2 regions of the Pseudoalteromonas sp. JC3 genome follow, and region 1 is predicted to be linked to the other one. Evidence: predicted binding sites of a transcription regulator. Region 1 holds the regulator's gene; the other holds the start of a gene.
The links. The regulator FliA, encoded in region 1, starts transcription of late flagellar genes. The targets are predictions, from matches to a motif close to CTAAAGNTNNNNNNNNNNNNGCCGATA.
Positions count from the first base shown of each region.

Region 2: pomA (flagellar motor protein PomA) is a predicted target of FliA. The motif match lies at 5,341-5,367, and genes of this name have one in related genera.

Region 1 covers NZ_CP127855.1:1,636,938-1,644,289, forward strand. The annotation lists gene flhF (flagellar biosynthesis GTPase FlhF) at 1-636, shown strand, start outside; gene QSH61_RS06705 (MinD/ParA family protein) at 629-1,489, shown strand; gene QSH61_RS06710 (RNA polymerase sigma factor FliA) at 1,492-2,226, shown strand; gene cheY (chemotaxis response regulator CheY) at 2,269-2,652, shown strand; gene QSH61_RS06720 (protein phosphatase CheZ) at 2,673-3,449, shown strand; gene QSH61_RS06725 (chemotaxis protein CheA) at 3,463-5,688, shown strand; gene QSH61_RS06730 (protein-glutamate methylesterase/protein-glutamine glutaminase) at 5,763-6,905, shown strand; gene QSH61_RS06735 (ParA family protein) at 7,036-7,352, shown strand, end outside.
Region 2 covers NZ_CP127855.1:3,254,116-3,261,467, reverse strand. The annotation lists gene QSH61_RS14100 (ligand-binding sensor domain-containing diguanylate cyclase) at 1-1,968, shown strand, start outside; gene dxs (1-deoxy-D-xylulose-5-phosphate synthase) at 2,023-3,885, opposite strand; gene ispA ((2E,6E)-farnesyl diphosphate synthase) at 4,050-4,949, opposite strand; gene xseB (exodeoxyribonuclease VII small subunit) at 4,949-5,188, opposite strand; gene pomA (flagellar motor protein PomA) at 5,423-6,190, shown strand; gene QSH61_RS14075 (flagellar motor protein MotB) at 6,193-7,122, shown strand; gene QSH61_RS14070 (hypothetical protein) at 7,301-7,352, shown strand, end outside.

The DNA.
Region 1 (7,352 bases):
CCAACTGGTGTTGGCAAAACCACAACGGTTGCAAAATTAGCGGCATTAGGCGCACAAAAATACGGTGCAGATAAAGTGGCGCTAATAACCACCGATACCTATAGAATCGGCGCTTACGAGCAACTAGCTACCTATGGTAGAATCATCGGTTGTCCGGTTAAACAAGTTAAAGATGCAAATGAACTTGCAGAAGTGCTTTATCATTTACGCAATAAGCGTCTAGTATTAATAGATACGGCGGGAATGAGTCAAAGAGATTTGCGCTTAACTGAACAGTTAAATACACTTATGCGTAGCGCGAGAGTAGATATTCGTAGCTATTTAGTGTTGAGTGCGACAGCACAGATGAATGTGTTACAAGAAACAGTAAGACACTTCAAAAAAGTAAATTTAAGTGGCTGTATTTTCACAAAACTTGATGAAAGTCTAAGTTTGGGTGAGATAATTAGCATAGCGATTCAAAATCGCTTGCCAATAGGGTATCTTACCAACGGTCAGCGAGTGCCAGAAGACATTCGCGTAGCAAATGCTCAAAAGCTAGTAAAAAAGGCTGAGCAATTGTATTTAAAAAGAATAAAAGCACAGCACTCTCGACGTGTACCTGTAGCGTCAGAGTCAGTAGGAATGTATGATTAACACAGTTTTAGATCAAGCAAGTGGCCTGCGTAGAATGAGTCAAAATAGCAACCAGGGTGTAAAAGTAATAGCCGTGACCGGTGGTAAAGGTGGGGTGGGTAAAACCAATGTCTCGCTCAATACTGCCATCGCTATGGGCCAACAAGGACAGCGAGTTCTCGTTTTAGATGCGGACTTGGGCTTGGCAAACTGTGATGTGATGTTAGGGCTCCGAGTAGAAAAGAACCTTTCACATGTGTTGTCGGGTGAATGTGAACTAGATGAGATTCTCGTAGAAGGTCCCGCTGGTATCAAAATTGTGCCAGCTACTTCGGGTTCTCAAAGCATGGTGGAGTTGACTCCCGCAGAGCATGCTGGACTTATTCGCGCATTTAGCGAGCTTAACACTCAATTTGATGTTTTAATTGTTGATACCGCAGCTGGTATCTCAGATATGGTTCTGAGCTTCTCTCGAGCTGCACAAGATGTGATGGTTGTTGTGTGTGATGAACCGACTTCTATTACGGATGCTTATGCGTTGATCAAAGTTTTAAGCAGAGAGCATGGCGTTTATCGTTTTAAAATAGTTGCCAATATGGTCCGCAGTATGCGTGAAGGGCAAGAATTATTTGCTAAACTTTCAAAAGTTACAGACCGTTTTCTTGATGTAGCATTGGAATTAGTGGCCACAGTACCATTTGACGAAAACATGCGTAAGTCCTCTCGTAGACAAAGAGCAATCGTGGATTTATTTCCGAGCTCTCCAGCAGCAGTTGCAATTAAAGGACTTGCTGCCAAGGCAGTTAAATGGCCAATTCCTCATCAACCTTCCGGTCATCTAGAATTTTTCATTGAACAACTTGTAAACGGGTGATTATGGCTTCTCCGGTCAACAGAGCTGCGGGATATCAAACTTCTGACCATATCCATAAAGTGGTCGAGAGACATGCTCCACTTGTCAAAAAAGTGGCATGTCACCTGATCGCTCGGCTTCCGGCAAGTGTGCAGCTCGACGATCTAATTCAATCAGGTATGATTGGATTGATTGAAGCATCTAAAAATTTCGATGCTACTAAAGGCGCTAGTTTCGAGACCTTTGCGGGGATACGCATCCGAGGTGCAATGCTAGATGAAATCCGTCGCGGAGATTGGGCCCCTCGGTCCGTACATAAAAACAGCAGAATGGTAGCCGAAGCGATATCTGAGCTCGAATCTCTCCTTGGCCGCGAACCAAAAGACACTGAAATCGCTGAAAAACTTGATATATCTTTAGATGAGTACCATCATATTTTACATGATGTAAATGCAAGTAAAGTCATCGGCATTGAGGATCTAGGGGTTGATGAAGATGTGATAACCCCAGCAAACAGCGATTTTGCGCTAGACAAACCGTTTAATAACGTTAAAAATGAACGTTTTAACGAGTCTTTAGTAAATGCTATCAAAGCACTACCCGAAAGGGATGCTCTGGTGTTGTCACTTTACTATAACGACGAAATGAATTTGAAAGAGATTGGTGCCATCCTTGATGTCAGTGAATCTCGAGTAAGCCAAATTCACGGTCAGGCAATGATAAAGCTCAAAGCTAAAATCAATGACTGGATAAATTAGAGTACATAAAATAGTTGGGTTCGAACCTCACTGGAGGAAGTTTTGGATAAGAACATGAAGATTCTCGTGGTTGATGATTTCTCTACTATGAGAAGAATAATCAAAAACCTATTAAGAGATTTAGGCTTTACCAATGTTCAAGAAGCTGATGATGGTAGTACAGCACTTCCGATGCTACAAAATCAGGAGTTTGACTTTGTAGTAACTGATTGGAACATGCCGGGCATGCAAGGTATTGATCTGCTTCGTGCAATACGCGCAGATGAAAAGCTTAAGCACATTCCAGTGTTGATGGTTACCGCAGAAGCGAAAAAAGAACAAATTGTTGCAGCAGCGCAAGCTGGGGTGAACGGATATATTGTTAAACCGTTTACTGCAGGTACGCTCAAGACTAAGCTTGAAAAAGTATTTGAGCGACTAGGCTAAACAGCAAGGGGATATGGCCTATGTCTGTAAATGCTGCGCCGCAAATTACACTTGAACAAGCCAAGCAACTTGTTGAGCTACTAGAGCAAGGTGAACAAGAAAAAGCTGACCAGCTGATTTTAGAAGCTGCTAACAAAGAGCAATCGGAGTTATTTGCAGAAGTTGGAAAGCTAACTCGCCAATTACACGAGTCCTTGAAGAACTTTGAGCTGGATACTCGACTCTCAGATCTCACGACAGAGGCTATACCTGACGCCAAGCAGCGTCTTAATTATGTTATGGAAATGACAGAAAGCGCTGCTAATAAAACGATGGACGCGGTCGAAGAAAGCTTACCTCTTGCGCAGAATCTTGCGGATGAGTTAGCACAAATAAAGCCTACTTGGGATCGGTTGATGAGCAGAGATATTCAACTCGGTGAGTTTAAATCTCTGTGTCATGATCTCGACAGCTTTATGCAGACTTCAAAGACACGTACAGACGAATTACAAGGCTTAATGACTAATGTGCTGATGGCGCAAGACTATCAGGATTTGACTGGGCAGGTCATCCGTCGAGTCATTGAGCTTGTGAGAGAAGTAGAAGATAGTCTCATTCACCTTCTAACTGTGTTTGGTACTTCGGATGAAGCGCCTGCAGTTGCAGAAAATGCGAATGAAAACGAAATAAAAACAACTGAGACTATCAGTGATGAATTGTCTGGACCTGAAGGTCCAATTATTGACGCTGAATCGCGAGATGACGTGGTTTCTGGTCAAGACGAAGTCGATGACTTGCTATCTAGTTTAGGCTTCTAGTTGGAGAGTGTGTATGAGCTTTGAAGTCGATGAAGATATCTTGCAGGACTTTCTTGTTGAAGCAGGCGAAATATTAGAACTGTTATCTGAACAGCTTGTTGAACTAGAAAATAATCCCGAAGATAAAGAACTTCTCAATGCGATTTTCCGTGGCTTCCATACTGTTAAAGGTGGAGCAGGCTTCCTCGGTATGACCGAACTGGTTGATGCCTGTCACGGTGCAGAGAACGTGTTTGATGTACTAAGACAAGGGCAGCGAAAAGTAACGTCAGAATTAATGGATGTTATTTTGCAATCTTTGGATACGATCAACGAAATGTTCGCTTGTATTCAAAACCGAGAGGAACCCGAAGCTGCCGATCCTGTGTTGCTTGAAACCCTCCATAAACTCAGCCAACCTGCATCTGAAGACGAAGTCAGTGAAGTGATTGAGGAACCTGTTTCAGAGCCAGAATCTGTTGTACCAGATTTAAGTGCGGATGATATTCTATTCGATGCGGACGCAGATTCAGGCGATGATAGCGGCTCTAGCATTGATGAGATAACAGAAGAAGAATTTGAAAATCTATTAGATGAGTTACACGGCTCTGGTAATGCGCCTGCTGTCGCACCGGCGGCTAAACCTGAAACGGTGTCAACTGCAGATGACGGCGATATCACCGATGACGAGTTCGATAATCTCTTAGATGAACTCCATGGGGTTGGGAAATTTGGTGGAGCACCAAATGCAGAAGATGCGGCTACTTCTCAAGCCAGTGAGCCTGCGGCTAAAGCAACGTCATCAGGCGCTGCGAGTGTGCCCTCTGGAGATGAAGAAATTACCGATGATGAGTTTGAGGCTTTGCTTGACGAACTTCATGGTAAAGGCAGTGCTCCTAAAGCGGTAGATGAATCGCCGACAGATATCTCAGAAGCTGAGCCAGCTCAACCTGAGCCTGCTAAAGCTGCGCCACCTCCGAAACCTGCTCCAAAGCCTGCGCCTAAAGTTGAAGCTAAACCTGCGACTCCAGCCCCGCAAAAAGAGCCAGAGCCTGCAAAAGCTTCTGCGCCAGCAGCTGCAAAGAAACCTGCTGCGCAAGCTGAGACTACAGTGCGAGTTGATACCAAACGTCTTGATGAAATCATGAATATGGTTGGCGAATTAGTATTGGTGCGTAACCGCTTGGTTAGTTTAGCGAATAACACCAACAGCGAAAGCATGGGTAAAGCTATTTCGAACCTTGATGTAGTGACCGCAGACTTGCAGGGCGCTGTGATGAAAACGCGGATGCAGCCGATCAAAAAGGTATTTGGTCGTTTCCCTCGAGTGGTGAGGGACCTTGCGCGTAGCTTGAAAAAAGAAATCAACCTGGTTTTACAAGGTGAAGAGACAGATTTAGATAAAAACCTTGTTGAGGCGCTCGCAGATCCATTGGTTCACTTAGTGAGAAACTCAGTGGATCACGGTATTGAAATGCCTGATGTGCGCGAAGCATCGGGTAAGCCAAGAATGGGGACTGTCACGTTGTCAGCATCTCAAGAGGGGGATCATATTCTTCTCACCATCCGAGATGATGGCGCCGGTATGGATCCTGAAAAACTCAAGAAAATTGCTATAAATAAAGGCGTTATTGACTCCGATCAAGCAAGCCGATTGTCTGATACTGAAGCCTATAACTTGATCTTTGCACCTGGATTTTCAACAAAAGAACAAATTTCAGATATTTCTGGTCGCGGTGTAGGGATGGACGTTGTTAAAACGAAAATCACTCAATTGAATGGCTCGGTAAACATCCAATCAGAATTGGGTGTTGGTACCGTATTAGAGATAAAAGTGCCGCTTACACTGGCTATTTTGCCTACCTTGATGGTGGTAGTCGGAGAACAAACGTTTGCGTTACCACTTGCCGGTGTGAACGAGATCTTCCATTTAGATTTGACTAAAACGAATGTAGTTGATGGTCAATTGACTATTATAGTGAGAGAAAAGGCGATCCCGTTATTTTATCTTGAGCATTGGTTGGTAAAAGGTGCTAATAGGGGCATGAGAAAGGCTGAAGGCCATGTTGTTATTGCTCAAATCGGTACCAAGCAAGTCGGTTTTGTGGTTGATTCTCTGATAGGCCAAGAGGAAGTCGTAATCAAACCATTAGATGCTTTGTTACAAGGTACACCAGGTATGGCCGGTGCGACCATCACATCTGATGGTGGTATTGCGCTAATCCTTGATGTCCCCAACTTATTAAAACACTACGCCTAATTTTATTAGGCGTAGTTCGAATTCTAGAGCAGCATGTGCTGCTCTGCTGTAGAGCAAATTAAAGAGCGTTGCCAATGGCAGTTAAAGTGTTAGTCGTAGACGACTCCAGTTTTTTTCGTCGTCGAGTCAGTGAAATTTTAGAAAAAGACAGTGAAATCAAAGTTATAGATTTTGCAGTTAATGGAAAGGAGGCGGTTGAAAAGGCCGCTTCATTGCGTCCAGATGTCATTACTATGGACGTAGAGATGCCTGTGCTTGATGGGATCAGTGCGGTGAAGCAGATCATGCAGGCTACTCCGACCCCAATCTTAATGTTTTCTTCGTTAACTCGTGAAGGCGCTAGTGCTACGTTAGATGCACTGGATGCGGGCGCTGTAGATTTTTTACCGAAAAAGTTTGAAGACATTGCCCGCAATAGCGAAGACGCAATTAAATCGTTACAAAACAAGGTAAAGGAAATTGGCCGCCGCCGAGTTAGCCGCTTTACGCGCCCTAGTATCGCGACTCCGCCAAAGCGCGTCGAGTCTAGAGCAACTCGCGCTGACACTGGAAGAGCAACGATCCCTCAACCGGATAGAAGTTTTCAGAGACCGGTATCTGGTGGCACATCCAGTGCTGCGGGTGCTAGAGCATCAGGTAAGAAATATGGACTGGTTGCAATTGGTACATCAACAGGTGGACCCGTTGCACTGCAGACAATATTGACGCAGTTGCCAGCAAACTTTCCTCATCCAATTTTACTTATCCAGCATATGCCTGCGGCATTTACACCTGCGTTTGCAGCAAGATTAAATAGTTTATGCCAGATTAAGGTTAAAGAAGCAGAACAAGGTGATAGATTAATGCCAGGCATGGCCTATCTAGCGCCTGGCGGCAAGCAAATGCTGGTTGAAAATCGCGGTGGTAGTAAGACACTAAAAGTGTTTGAAGATGATAGTCCAAGGATCACCTATAAACCCAGCGTTGATGTGACATTTGCAAGTGTTGCAAAAGCCTATGGTGGCGACACGTTAGCGATTGTATTAACGGGGATGGGCGCTGATGGTCGAGATGGCGCTCGTATGCTAAAACAGGTTGGTGCCACCATTTGGGCGCAAGATGAAGCGACTTGTGTCGTTTATGGGATGCCTCAAGCAGTCGCTGGCGCTGGACTTTCGTCTGATAGTATCGCGCTACAAGACTTTGCTGCAAGAATTAATAAAGAAGCTGGTAACTAATAGGCTAAGCCACGATTTGGTTATTTTGCTTGAAGCTTGTAAATATCAAACGTCTAAAAAGAATGAATAACATTGAGTTGGTATAGTATCTATTGAACGCAATCAATAGTGATAAGCAAAGGAATATAGAGTGAAAATTTGGACAGTAGCAAATCAAAAAGGTGGCGTGGGTAAAACCACGACAACGGTGAGCTTAGGAGGCATTCTTGCTGAACAAGGTCATCGGGTTTTGCTTATTGATACCGATCCACATGCTTCACTTACATATTACTTTGGTATTGATTCTGAAGAGTTGGAAGTCAGTGTGTATGATATTTTTGCACGCGGCAGCAGCATGACGAGTGAAGAAATTTTACAGTCTCTTTGCCCTTCGACTATTGAAAATTTGGATATTCTGCCTGCTACTATGGCCATTGCTACGCTTGATCGTAGCATGGGTAATAAAAC
Region 2 (7,352 bases), 1.6 Mb from region 1:
CAACCCGTGCTAACTAGTGCGCAGTTAAATCGTTCCGTGATACACGACTTGGAGTTTATTGGCGAAAAACTCATTCTTGGGACAGACCGTGGTGCACTTATCTACGAAAATGGCACACTACAAAAATTAACTGAGCGAGAGCTCAGACAGAATCCAGTCTTTTCACTAAGCCCTTCAAACCGAGGGGGAATGTGGTTTGGTACAGGGAGAGGTTTGTATCGTCTTGATTACAAGGGGATAACGCCATTTGCCTACAACGCTTTTCTTGGTAGTCAATTTGTTACTTTTGTTGAGGATTTTCCGAGATATGGTTTTATCGGTACTAACAAAGGTGCGTATCGCTACAATGATAAAGGCATCGAAAAAATTGGTTCTCAAACGTCGTTGGATACCGCTTATATCACCAGTATTTTGCATTTGGATACTGTGACGACTTTAGTTGGCTCTCTCAACGATGGGTTATTCTATCGTACCTCAGACGGTGATTGGTATCAGCTTGATGCTTCAAATGGATTGCCTTACGGATCGATATTTTCTTTGCATTATGACAAGAGCAATCAGCTCATCTGGGTGAGCACAATGAAAGGGGTATATCGCATGCCCGTTGCGCAATTTGGTCACGTTATAGAGAGTTTGCAAGTTGAACAAGTAATAAGCCCATTCGATAGGCAGCTTGATGGCAGACCAAGCCAATGTTGTTCAGGCCTTGGGCATGATGCCGTGGTTGAAACCGAGTCAGCTATTTTTTACCCCAGCTTACAAGGCGTTGTTGAGATCCCTAAAAATGTCCAGCTTTTTGGCGGTGGGGATTTATTGCCAAGGCTAGAGTCATTGTCTACCCACGATAGAGTATTTAGTACAGAATCATTAAATCAAGTGATCCAGCTTGAAACATCGGAACGCGATTTAACTATCAATTATACAGCCATTGATTTTTATGCGCCTCATAGCATTGAGTTTAGATACAAACTCAATGGCCATGATACACAATGGCGGGATGCACAATCACGGCGTGAAGCCATTTACACCAATTTGCCTCCAGGCAACTTTACCTTTGTGTTAGAAGCTAAGCGTCAAGGACAAGATTGGGAAAAGGCTAAAGTGCTAAGCTTATCAATTGTACTACCTCGGCGCTTCGACGAAACGATTTACTTTAGATTGTTTATTACTTGTGCATTTATCTTTATGTTCTATCTGATTTTTTGGGTGTTTAGAGCACAAGAAAGAAGAAAGCAGGCCGCATTAGAGGCGTTAGTTGCAGAGCGTACAACGGAGCTTAGAAAGGCAAATGAAAAGCTAAATCAAGTTAATACACAACTTAAGCTGGTTAGTCATTCCGATGAGCTGACAGGCTTGCGAAGTCGTCGCTTTTTGTTTGATCAACTTCCTAAAGATGTTGAGCACTACCAGCGCAATGCTCAATCACTACAAGCCCAAAATAAGAGCCTAGTGCTCATGATCATGAATATCGATGACTTTAGTAAGATTAACGATTCTTATGGTCCTATTGGTGGCGACAGTTGCTTACAACAGTTAGCGACACTTTTAAATACCCGTACTCAAGGTTCAGACTATGTTGTTAGATGGAGTGGGGATGAATTCTTATTGTTATTGCGTGATTTCAGTCGAGATGACATTGAAGAGTATGTTAGTGATTTATGTAAAGCCATTGCTGAGACGGACTATCGACTTCCTAATGGAAAAACCACTAAGCTGACAGTTTCTATGGGGTGGTCTTATTACCCTCTACCACTACTCGGTGGCAAAGTGATTGGTTGGGAATCATCAGTGAATTTGGCTGATATTGCGCTGCATCAAGTTAAACAACGCGGTGGGGATGGTGCTGCAACAATTACTTTTGATGATCAGTTAGATGCTTTTGAGTTTGAACAAAGTGCGAATATAGAGTCTCAATTACAGTTATTACAAAGTAATGGGCTTGCTGAAATCAGTGTATGGATGAGGTAAAACTCATAGCAAAAAGGCTTCCAAATGGAAGCCTTTTTTAGGTTGAATGCAGACTCACGCAAGCCAAGCCTTAATTTGTTGACTGATGCCTTCGCTGTTTAAGCCCAGCTCGGCATGGATCTCAGTTTGTGAACCATGCTTAATAAACTCGTCAGGTAGACCAAGAAGTTTAATTGGTTTTTGATGGCCTTGAGCAATTAAATACTCGCTTACTGCGGAGCCTGCGCCACCGGCAATAGCATTATCTTCAAGTGTGACGAAGCGCTCGTGAGTTACAACCAACTCTTCGATAAGGGCGCAGTCTAAGGGTTTGACAAAACGCATATCTACAAGTGTGGCATTTAGCTCTTCGGCTACGGCTTGAGCGTTTTCAAGCAATGTACCAAAGCTTAAAATAGCCAGCTTTTCACCTTCTCTTACTACCTTGCCCTTACCAACTTCTATTGCGGTCATTTCCGTATCAATCTCGGCGCTTCCCGCACTACCTCTGGGGTATCTCACTGCTGCTGGCCTATCTAGGCGATGACCTGTGTAGAGCATTTGGCGGCACTCATTAAGGTCGCTTGGTGCCATGATCACCATATTCGGGATACAGCGCAAGAAACTTAAGTCGTATGCGCCTTGGTGCGTCTCACCATCCGCACCAACGACACCGGCACGGTCAATAGCGAACAACACTGGCAGATTTTGTAGTGCGACATCATGAATGAGTTGGTCGTATGCGCGTTGTAAGAAGCTAGAATAGATTGCAACCACTGGGTTGAGGTCTTCACAAGCAAAACCCGCTGCCAGTGTCACAGCATGTTGCTCAGCAATGGCAACATCAAAATATTGAGCAGGGTACTCTTTAGAAAAGCGTACCATGCCCGAGCCTTCACGCATTGCTGGTGTGATTGCCATGAGCTTATTATCTTGTGCAGCCATATCGCAAAGCCAATCTCCAAACACCTTTGAAAAGGTTGGTGCACTAGGTTTTGATTTGGGTAAGCTATGGACGCTTGGATCGAACTTAGGCACGGCATGATAACCAATAGGATCTGCTTCTGCAGGTTTATAACCTTTCCCTTTTTGGGTTTTAACGTGTAATAGTTGAGGGCCTTTTAGGTTACGCATATTACGCAGCGTATCTACCAAAGTATCTACGTTATGTCCGTCAATTGGGCCAATATAGTTAAAGCCTAGCTCTTCAAAGAAAGTACCAGGGATTATCATCCCCTTTAAATGCTCTTCCATACGGCCTGCAAGCTCTTTTACCGGCGGCACACCAGACAGCAGTTTTTTGCTGCCTTCTCGAATATTGGTGTAAAAGCTACCAGAGAGGATCTTCGCGAAATGATTGGTGAGTGCGCCAACGTTTTCAGAGATAGACATTTCGTTGTCGTTTAGGATCACTAACATATCTGGATTGATGTCGCCTGCGTGATTCATGGCTTCAAACGCCATGCCCGCGGTCATTGCACCATCACCAATAACGGCGACGGTCTTACGTCCAATCCCTTCTTTTTCAGCTGCGATAGCCATACCAAGTGCCGCTGATATAGAAGTGCTTGAGTGGCCAACACTAAACGTATCGTATTCGCTTTCTTCTCTATAAGGGAAAGGATGCAGGCCATCTTTCTGGCGGATCGTATGCATCCTATCTCTTCTACCTGTAAGTAGTTTGTGCGGATAGGCTTGATGACCTACATCCCAAACGAGCCTATCGCTTGGTGTGTTATACACATAGTGTAAAGCTACAGTAAGCTCTACAGTGCCTAAACCAGATGCAAAGTGACCGCTGCTTTGAGAGACTGAGTTCAGCAAATACTCGCGAAGCTCATCACTAAAGGCGGTTAACTTGTGCTGGGGTAATTGACGGAGTTGACTTGGCTCGTCAATTAACGCGAGTAAGGGATACTTGCTACTATCAAGTTTCATGGTATTTATCAGAGTCCTAAGTGAATCTCAGCGCAATTACTCACGTGGTCCACTTCATAATTATTAAAATTCTTCACTAACTTGTCATAATATTATGTTAGCCAGCGTTTACAAAGTTCTTGTGAATATTTTCTTAGCTTGGCGTAGCTATTTTATACGTCAGCTTAATATTCTCGATCTATGATGTATTTTGCTAAATCTGCAAGTATTTCTGTATTACCGTTGATACGTGTAAGCGCTTCTAAAGCTTCATCTATCAAGTGTTCAGCTTTTTCTTTTGCTTGTTCTAACCCCAATAATGCTGGATAGGTAGATTTATTATGTTCTAAATCAGAGCCTTGAGGTTTACCAAGCACAAATGTGTCACCTTCTACATCAAGAATGTCATCTCTGACTTGAAATGCAAGGCCAATTGCACGTCCATAAGTACGTATCGCATCACGTGCTTGCTCTGAAACACGTTCCGGATCGCTACATAAGATCCCAAGTTCTACTGCACAGCTTAGTAGTGCACCTGTTTTTAGCTTATGAATACGTTCGAGCTCATCTATCGTAATTAAACGATTGGTTGCTGCTATATCGAGTGCTTGACCGCCTATCATGCCTTGTAGACCCGATGCCTTGGCTAGCACTGAAATCATTTTTATTTGGGCATGGTGGCTTACCGCGAATGGATGTTCACTTAGCAGTTCAAATGCCAGCGTTTGCAGAGCGTCACCAGCTAAAATCGCGGTCGCCTCATCGAATTGGATGTGGCAAGTTGGACGGCCGCGTCTGAGATCATCATCATCCATAGCAGGTAAATCGTCGTGCACCAAAGAGTAGCTATGCACACACTCTATTGCGGCTGCAGCTTTGTCTAAATCTTCTGGAGCAGCACCAAATAATTCACCAGTACAATACACTAAAAACGGTCGCAAGCGCTTGCCGCCGTTTTCTATACTATAGCGTGTAGCCGCTTTTATATTCTCTTCAGTTTCAAGCACACTATCAAAATAGTGTAAAATGGTGTTTTCTACACGAGTTTTAGCAAACTGGAGCTTTTCTTGTAATTTTTTCGACATTAGGCTTCGTTATCAAATGGCTGTAATTGTGCTTGTTCATCCTCGCCCATTAAAATAGCGACTTGTTGTTCAGCTTGCTGAAGTTTCTGATTTGAAGCTTTTGCGAGTTTTATCCCGCGTTCAAACTGTTTAAGTGCTTGATCTAAAGGTAAGCTACCGTTTTCCATGTCTGCAACGATTTGCTCCAGTTCTTGCATGGCTTCTTCAAAGCTCAAGTTGTCTGGTTTTTTTACTGCCATATGTCACGCTGACCCGTAAAGTAAAAGTGTGGCAATTTTAGGGTGATTGTGCGCCAAGGTCAAAAAAACCAGTGACTTTTTGATCTGACCGAGTATCAGCATTACAAGATCTGCTATAAACTCGCATTTTAAACACTTTTTAATATAATAGTGTTAAGTTGTAGAAAAACTTGCCGATAACTCAAACAACAATAACTGCGTGATTTATCACAAATAACTTCCCCCGGAGGACATGTGGATTTAGCAACGGTAATAGGGATCCTGGGTGCCATAGGTTTAATTGTAATGTCCATGGTACTAAGTAGTGATGGCCAGATCGCTATGTTCTATAACACGCCTTCCGTCGTTATCGTATTTGGTGGTTCAATTTTTATCGTATTGTCTAACTTTACGCTTGGACAGTTTTTCGGAATTGGAAAAGTGGCCGGGAAGGCCTTCATGTTCAAGATTGAAACTCCGGAAGAGCTGATTGAAAAAGCCGTTGAGCTTGCTGATTCAGCTCGCAAAGGTGGTTTTTTAGCGTTAGAAGAAGCCGAAATCCCCAACCAGTTTATGCGTAAAGGTGTCGATATGTTAGTCGATGGGCATGATGCTGATGTTGTGCGTGCCACATTGCAAAAAGATATTGCCCTAACGTCCTCAAGACACGAGTTAGGCGCTGGCTTATTTAAGTCCCTCGCCGATATCGCTCCTGCTATGGGGATGATTGGAACGCTCATCGGCCTAGTAGCGATGTTATCTAACATGGACGATCCAAAAGCAATTGGACCTGCTATGGCTGTTGCACTTTTGACAACTTTATACGGTGCGTTTTTGGCTAACGTGGTTGCGATCCCAATTCAGGTTAAGCTTGAACTTCGTAAAGATGAAGAAGAGCGAAACCAGCGCCTTATCTTAGATGCAATCTTAGGCATTCAAGATGGCCAAAATCCAAAAGTCATTGAAGGTATCTTGAAAAACTATCTGCCAGAATCTAAACGTGGCGCTGAGGCTGAGGAATAATCATGTCAGATGAGAAAGAATGTAAATGTCCCCCCCCAGGTCTTCCTGCCTGGATGGGAACGTTTGCTGATCTCATGTCGTTGTTAATGTGCTTCTTCGTACTGCTATTGGCATTCTCCGAAATGGATGTACTGAAGTTTAAGCAAATTGCAGGATCGATGAAGTTTGCTTTTGGTGTGCAAAATAAAATTGAAGTAAAAGATATTCCTAAAGGTACCAGCGTGATTGCGATGGAATTTACTCCAGGAAAGCCAGAACCAACACCGATTGAAACGATTCAACAGCAAACCGTAGAAATGACGCAGCAAATGCTAGAGTTCCAAGCTGGTGACGAGGCTTCGGCGGGTGGCAGACAGGAGCAACGAGGCAATAAGCGTGGTGGTGAGTCTGCCAGTACTGCACAGGAAATGGCGTCAACCCAAGCAGTTGCTTCTGCGGACCAAGAGCAAGTAAACGAGCTCGTTAAAAAGATTGCACAGCAGCTAGAAAAGCAAATTATGGATGGTGCAATTGAACTCGAGTCATTAGGGCAGCAAATTATTATTCGCATCCAAGAAAATGGTTCTTTTCCTGCGGGAAGTGCGTTTCTACAACCTAAATTTGAACCTGTGATTGCCGAAATTGCAGAGCTGCTCAAAGATGTACCTGGTGAAATTACAGTGTCGGGTCACACTGATGACTTTAGAGTGACTAACGAACTTTATTCGAATAACTGGGATTTATCGGCAACTAGAGCGGTAGCCGTTGCGACTGTAATGGAGCGTGTCCGTGGCTTTGATAAGAACAGAATGGTTGTAGTTGGTCATGCAGACACTAGACCTTTAGTACCTAATGACAGCGATGCAGATAGGCGCCGAAACCGGCGTGTCGAAATCTCGATTTTACAGGGTAAAGCGAAAGAATCAGACCCTATTGAAGTTAGGAAAAATTAGTTACAGTTTGTTGCCAAATTACAGGGAATTCGCTATTGTTCCGTTTGGTTCTACTTAAAGGAGAAATAGAATGATTTCAATAAAAAAACCCCAAAATTATAGATTGCCAGGTGGTAACGGCGATGGTGGTGACGCCGATGATGGTTCTGTAGAAAAGAAGCCAGAGTAGCGTTTAGCTATGTTAGAAGCTTGGGAACCTATTCGTATATTTTTTGCACATAACAGTGTGT